Regions from separate parts of the Pseudarthrobacter sp. NPDC092439 genome, predicted to be linked through region 2. Evidence: riboswitches for the same ligand, from Rfam matches in the RefSeq annotation. Region 2 holds a riboswitch; the other holds the start of a gene.
What was found. Region 2 has a riboswitch for cyclic di-AMP ahead of ACIQCM_RS13925 (M23 family metallopeptidase). Riboswitches for the same ligand answer to the same signal wherever they lie in the genome.
Positions count from the first base shown of each region.

Region 1: linked by a shared signal. The riboswitch ahead of ACIQCM_RS02110 (LysM peptidoglycan-binding domain-containing protein) and the one ahead of ACIQCM_RS13925 (M23 family metallopeptidase) in region 2 are both predicted to bind cyclic di-AMP.

Region 1 covers NZ_JBIVQB010000001.1:448,181-451,380, reverse strand. Annotated here, with positions in the region: gene ACIQCM_RS02115 (YdiU family protein) at 1-457, shown strand, start outside; gene ACIQCM_RS02110 (LysM peptidoglycan-binding domain-containing protein) at 546-1,364, opposite strand; cyclic di-AMP (ydaO/yuaA leader) riboswitch at 1,368-1,537, opposite strand; gene ACIQCM_RS02105 (TraR/DksA family transcriptional regulator) at 1,973-2,329, shown strand; gene ACIQCM_RS02100 (DNA alkylation repair protein) at 2,326-2,838, shown strand; gene ACIQCM_RS02095 (DUF1810 domain-containing protein) at 2,831-3,200, shown strand, end outside.
Region 2 covers NZ_JBIVQB010000007.1:41,724-44,923, reverse strand. Annotated here, with positions in the region: gene ACIQCM_RS13930 (C40 family peptidase) at 1-228, opposite strand, end outside; cyclic di-AMP (ydaO/yuaA leader) riboswitch at 333-531, opposite strand; gene ACIQCM_RS13925 (M23 family metallopeptidase) at 646-1,467, opposite strand; cyclic di-AMP (ydaO/yuaA leader) riboswitch at 1,480-1,718, opposite strand; gene ACIQCM_RS13920 (metal-dependent transcriptional regulator) at 1,838-2,551, opposite strand; gene serC (phosphoserine transaminase) at 2,825-3,200, shown strand, end outside.

The DNA.
Region 1 (3,200 bases), on a different contig from region 2:
AGCGGGCATGGCCTCGAAGCTGGGTCTGGCCGGACATCCGGCAGGAAGCCCGGAGGCAGCGGAGGTGTCCCAACTGGTCGACGGCGTCATAGCCCTGCTTAGGGACGGTCCGGTGGACTATACGCAGTTTTTCCGCCGCCTCGGCGATGCGGCCCTCGGAAACACCGGGCCGGCGCGCGGAATGGTCCTGGACCTTGCCGCCTTCGATGCCTGGGCGGAGCGGTGGCGGGCCATGGCGCCGGACGCCAGCCTGATGGACCGCGTCAATCCCGTCTATATCCCGCGCAACCACCTGGTGGAAGAAGCCCTGGATGCAGCCACCGCAGGTGACATCGGCCCGTTCCAGCGCCTCGTCGCAGTCCTCTCCGAGCCATACCGGCGGCGGCCGGGGCTGGAGCGCTACGAGGAGGCAGCCCCCGAAAGCTTTGGTGATTACCTGACGTTCTGCGGAACCTGAACGCCAGCCAACTGCCGGATGTTTAAGGGGGAAAGGGCGGCATTCGGGATGATTTCCGAATGCCGCCCTTTCCGGCCCTTGGTGCTGCCTAGGCCACGCGCACGAAGGAGGCGCCGGCGAGCCAGCTGAGCGAGTGCACGTCCGTCTTGTAGCCGTCGATGCCGCCGCTCACAACCTGGCCGTCGCCGGCGTAAACGCCGACGTGGCCGGAGGTGATCACCAGGTCGCCGGGGGCCGGGGTGGAGACCACGGTTCCGTACTGGTAGAACTGCGTGGGGGCAAGGTCGCCAACGCTCTTTCCGACCGAGCGCAGGGCGGTCTCGACCATGGCGGTGCAGTCCTGGTTGATTCCGATCTGGCTGTAGGCGGAGGCGAGGATCCCTGCGCCGGTGCCCGTGCCGGTGGACTCGGCCGGCGCGGTGGACGCGTAGGACAGGTTCATGCCGGTGTTCGTCGGCGCCGCTGCAGTCGTTTGGACCGGTGCGGGTGCGGGCGCAGGTGCAACTGCCGGTGCAGCCGCCGCAGAGCCTGCGCCGGGGATCTCGATCTGGTCGCCCGGGTAGATGATCGTGTCGATGGAGAGGCCGTTGACCGCGAGGACATCGGCCAGAGCCACACCGTGGGCAGCGGAGATCGCGCCCAGGGTGTCGCCGGAAACCACGGTGTGCACGGTGGCAGCAGTTGCCGCGGCAGCAGTTGCCGCGGGTGCGGAGGACGTCTGGACCGACGTTGCTTCAGCGTCCGGGCCGCTCACACCTGCCTGGGCGGGGGCGCCGACGCTGAGCGCAATGCCGGATGCCGCGGCTACTGCCAGTGCGGGACGGCCGAAGGTCCGGGCCAGGCCTTGGACGGTGATGGAGCCGGTCGGAGTTGCACGATGACGGGCGGTGGTGGAAATTTTTGACACAGTGAATCGCCTCTCCCATGCCTGCGGGGTGAGCTGTCGGGTTCGGGCTGGAGATGCCCGGTCGGAAGCATCCGCACAAGCGGAAAGGCTTTCGACTTAACCCCTAGGCCTCAATGAGGCCGTGGAAACTTGGTTCCCCCGTCCCTGCCAATTGGAAACGGTGGTATCCCGGTCCAGCGGCAGGGCTCGGCAGGCTGGTGGGAATGTCCCATCGGGGAGGGACACCACTCGACCGTAACCCGCCGTCCACCTAAATGTCACGTTTGGATAACATCCGAGGCCCTTCTCTCGGATTAGGCTATCGTTTGGATTCACCCTGCATGGCGCGCTGACCTCGAAAGACGCCCGCAGCCGACGGGTCCGAAGTGAAATGCATCACATCGTAACAATCCCGGACTGCTGCCTGCGGTTTGCGCGCCTGCAAGCTCAGTCAGCCCTTGAAGGATGTGGTATTGCGGACTATGTCCCGGGGCCGCGATCACGGCCCCGCGCCGTGCCCCCGGAAGCCTGCATCCGTGACCGGTGGTGGTCGCCCTGCAGGGCATGGGGCCATTGGATGGCGGTGGGCCGGTACTGACGTGCGTGGCGGCCGGGGCTAGGCTTTGGGCATGCCTGATTTTGAGCGGTTCCGGCTGATGCTGGAGGAGGAACGCACCCGCAAGGTGGCGCTCCTGCCGGCCCTTCGTGCGGATATCGCCTCGGCTAATTCGGCACGTCAGAACGCAAATGTGGACGACGAACACGATCCAGAAGGCTCCACCATCGCGTTTGAACTGTCGCAGGCCTCCGCGCTCCTCAAGCAGAGCAGCGCCGGCCTGGACCAGGTGGAGGCCGCGCTGGACCGAATCGATGACGGGACGTACGGCATCTGCGCGGTGTGCGGCGAAGCCATTGCGGAGGGCCGTCTGGAGGCCAGGCCCTGGACGCCCTATTGCATCACGCACGCAGCGGCGGGACGCCGGTGACAGCGGTCCAGGATGTGGCCGCATTCATCGACCGCACGTTGCAGAACGAGGGTACCTGGTACAGGGCGGACGACGTCGAGGGGCGGCTGGGCGGCAGTCTGGCCTCCTACGGGGCATCTGTGGGTGCCGTGCGGGGAACCGTCAGGGACGCGCTGCGGAAGTTCCGGGACCTGGACCATGACGGGGTGGTGTTCCTGGCTTCGGCACTTTGGGGCGTGCCGAAGCCGGGGAGCAGGCCTGTCTTTGAACGGAGACTTGCAGCGGTGGTGCTGCTTCAGGCAAGGGTGGGTCTGCTGCGGCACACCGACCTGACCCGCATCGAAGGGTTCCTCAGGTCCGCGCACACCCCGGAACTGACAGATCCGCTCATGGCCGACGTCCTTGTTCCGCTGCTTGGCGCACTCGGCGAAAAGGACCGGAGGCGGGCCGTTTCGGTGCTGGATCGCTGGAAGGCGGATCCGGATCGTCAGCTACGGGCCGCGGCCCGGATCGGAGGGAACCATGAATGACCGGTACAACCTTGAGCGGTTCACGGCCGCCCAGGACAGCGGTGGGACATACCACCAGGCTTTGGCCGAGCTGCAGACAGGGCATAAACGCAGCCACTGGATGTGGTTTGTGTTCCCGCAGGTTGCCGGGCTCGGCCAAAGCCCCACGTCACAGCGCTACGCGATCGGATCTCTCGAAGAAGCCAGAGCCTATCTGGCGCATCCGGTGCTGGGCCCCCGGCTCCTGGAATGCGCACAGGCACTCGCCGCCCATGCCGGGCGCTCCGCGGACGAAATCCTGGGCGGCATCGACGCGCGCAAACTGCACTCGTCCGCGACCCTGTTCCTCCGCGCAGCGCCTGGGGAGACGGTGTTCAAGACCG
Region 2 (3,200 bases):
GGAGGTGGACTGTACCTCGACCGGCTCGATCTCCGGAGCTGCGGTGGTCTTAACCACCGGGCGCTCGAAGGAAACCGTGGCGGTGGGGGCTGCCATTACGGCGGCATTCGGGGCTCCAGACTCGGTGGAGGCCGAAATGCCCGCGGTGGTGTCCGCTGCGGTGGCCGGCAGGCCCATGGTCAGAATGAGGCCCGAAGCTGCTGCTGCGACTGCGGCCTGGCGACCCATGGTCCCCGCATTGGCGCTGACGGCCTTGGATACGGAGCCCAAAGGGTTGGTGCGCACCGTTTGTGCACGGTGGCGCGCAGAATTACGACGTGAAGACACGAAAGGTAGCCTCTCCCAATGCCTGCGAGGTGAGCTGTCGGATTCGGATGGGAGTCACCCGGCCGCGCGCTTCCAAGGAAGCTTTTACGGCTTAACCCCAAGGCCTTCCCACAAACAGAAGGCCGAAATTGGTTCCCCCGCCCCTGCCAGACGATGAAATGCGAACGGACCTTGAGCGGTGGCAGAGTTAGGCAATCCACTCAAGAGCGTCAACTTCGGAAAAGTTGACGCGTGTACGACGTTACAGGAATTAATAACCAATGTCACATTAAGGTCACGGGGCCTAAAAGTGTTGCGAGAGCAAACCCTCAGTTTTGACTAGAGCCAGCCGGTGGGGTCGACGACCTCGCCGTTGACCTGGACCTCGAAGTGGAGGTGGCAGCCCGTGGACGCCCCTGTGGTTCCGCTATATGCCACTACGTCGCCGCGGCCCACAGTCTCGCCCTCCCGGACGTTGAAGCCGGAGAGGTGGTTGTACGTTGTCTCCAGGCCATTTCCGTGGTCGATGACCACCCGGTTGCCGCCGCCGAAATCATGCCAGCCCACGAAGGTCACGGTGCCGGTGGCCGCCGCGAGCACGGAGGTGCCGCACTGGGCCGCGAAGTCCTCGCCACGGTGGAAGTCGCCGTAGCCGCCCGTGATGGGACTCACCCGGTAGCCGAACGGGGACACCATAGTCAGGTTGGCCAGGGGCGCACCAAGGCTGCCCACCGAAGCGGCGCGCGAGATTGCGCTGGCGGACTGGGCACTCAGGAGCTGCTTCAGCTTGCCGTCCGGGTCCGCCTTGGTGACCACTGCGGAGCGGCTGAAATCAATACGGGCCCCGGCCTCAGCGGAGATTTCAGGCTGCTGTGCGGGCTGCACGGCAACCGCGGGAACAACGTCCGAGGCCTCAGTGGCCATTACCGGGCTGGTGGAGGGGACCGTCACGGTGAGGACGAGCCCGGTGGCTGCCAGGGCAATTCCGGCCTTCTGGCCGATACCGCTCGCTGAGGCGAACTCCGTCATCTGCCGGAAGGGGCCGCGCCGGCGGCGGGCTTCCCGGTGGAAATCGCGGGGGCGCTCCGCGGCGATGACTTCCACAACCCGGGGGGTCGGTGAGGGGCCCGCAGCGCGGCGCCGGCCCCTGGAGGTCTGCATGCTCAAAAGAAGGTTTCCTCTCTGGAAAGCCTGCGAAGTTAGCTGTCGGATTCGGGTCAGAGAGTTCAAAGACCCGGTCCGCCGTAAGCAAACTTCTGCACAGAGCTATCCCGGGAGGAATTTGCTGGAGAGGCTTGCTGCTGACGGACTTCACCCCAAGGCAGCCCCCGCTGCCGGTTGTGGTTCCCCCGCCTCTGCCAGTAAATGACTCGTGCACCTGATCCGCTGGCAGAGCTCGGCTCCGGATCAGGTAACGCTTGTGTATCAACGCTTGGGTTTAACTATACGGGCTTAAGCCCGGCAGTAACAATTCCGTTATAACCGTGTGGGAACGGGCACACCGGGGTAAGGGGCGAAGGCCCTGAGCGCCCTAAACGACGGTAACGAAGACGTGCGCGGCCACTTCCGGCGGCAGCTCGAGTGCGCCTTCGATCCCCGGCACCCGCACCGAAATGTAGTCCCCCACCCGCTCAAGCGACACCTTGGCGCCGGGGCGGATTCCACCCTCGTCGAGCTGCAGGAGAAGTTCCGGCTCCACCTGAATGGGCTCGGCCAGCCGACTGACCACCACCGCGGAAGCAGGCTGGTAGGCCTTCATCGCTTCGAGCAGGCTCACAGCACTATCGGCAGCCGGCGCAGCGCCACCGCCGGCCTGCACCGGCTGGCCGCCCAGGGCGTCGAGCCCGGGAATGGGGTTGCCGTAAGGGGACTCCGTGGGATGGTCGAGGAGCTCGTAGATGCGCCGCTCCACCCGCTCGCTCATGACATGTTCCCAACGGCAGGCTTCATCGTGTACGTATGCCCAGTCCAGGCCGATGACGTCCGCGAGGAGCCGTTCGGCCAGCCGATGCTTGCGCATGACTTCGGTGGCCCGTTTGCGCCCGGTCTCGGTGAGTTCAAGGTGCCTGTCTCCGGAGACCACCACCAGGCCATCGCGTTCCATCCGGCCGATGGTCTGGGACACCGTGGGGCCCGAGTGGCGCAGCCGCTCCGCAATCCGGGCGCGCAGGGCAACGATGTTCTCCTCCTCAAGCTCCAGAATCGTGCGAAGGTACATCTCCGTAGTGTCGATCAGATCCGTCATCCAGCTCAGCTCCTCGAGCGCAGTACCTTGCGTTGTCCCACCGTAACGCCTTCGGCCGGGCGTAGTCCGGTGAAAAGCTTAGCCTGTTTTGAATTTGTCCGAATAGTCGCCGAAGGCAGCATCGCGCCTTGTCTCAATTGCTGGACTATGACGCATCCGGTTCCTGCGGGAACACCCGTTCAGGCAGAATAAGGAGGGCCTGAGCCACCGCAGCCGGCCGCAGGCCAACCATCCGCCCGGACCATGCGCGTCCATGCCGAAACTGGAGCACCTGTGAGCGACAACAGCATCACTATTCCCGCCGACCTCCTGCCCGCGGACGGACGGTTCGGCGCCGGCCCCTCGAAGGTCCGCCAGGAACAGATCGATGCATTGTCCGCGGCCTCGAAGTCCATCCTGGGCACGTCGCACCGCCAGGCCCCCGTCAAAAACCTGGTGGGTTCCGTCCGCGAAGGCCTGAGCACATTCTTCCGCGCCCCGGAAGGGTACGAAGTGGTCCTCGGCGTCGGCGGTTCCACGGCTTTCTGGGATGTTGCCGCGTTCGGCCTGGTGGAGAAGAAGGCCCAGCACCTGTCCTTCGGCGAGTTCGGCTCCAAGTTTGCCGCCGCCACCAACAAGGCGCCGTTCCTCGATGCGTCCTCCATCATCA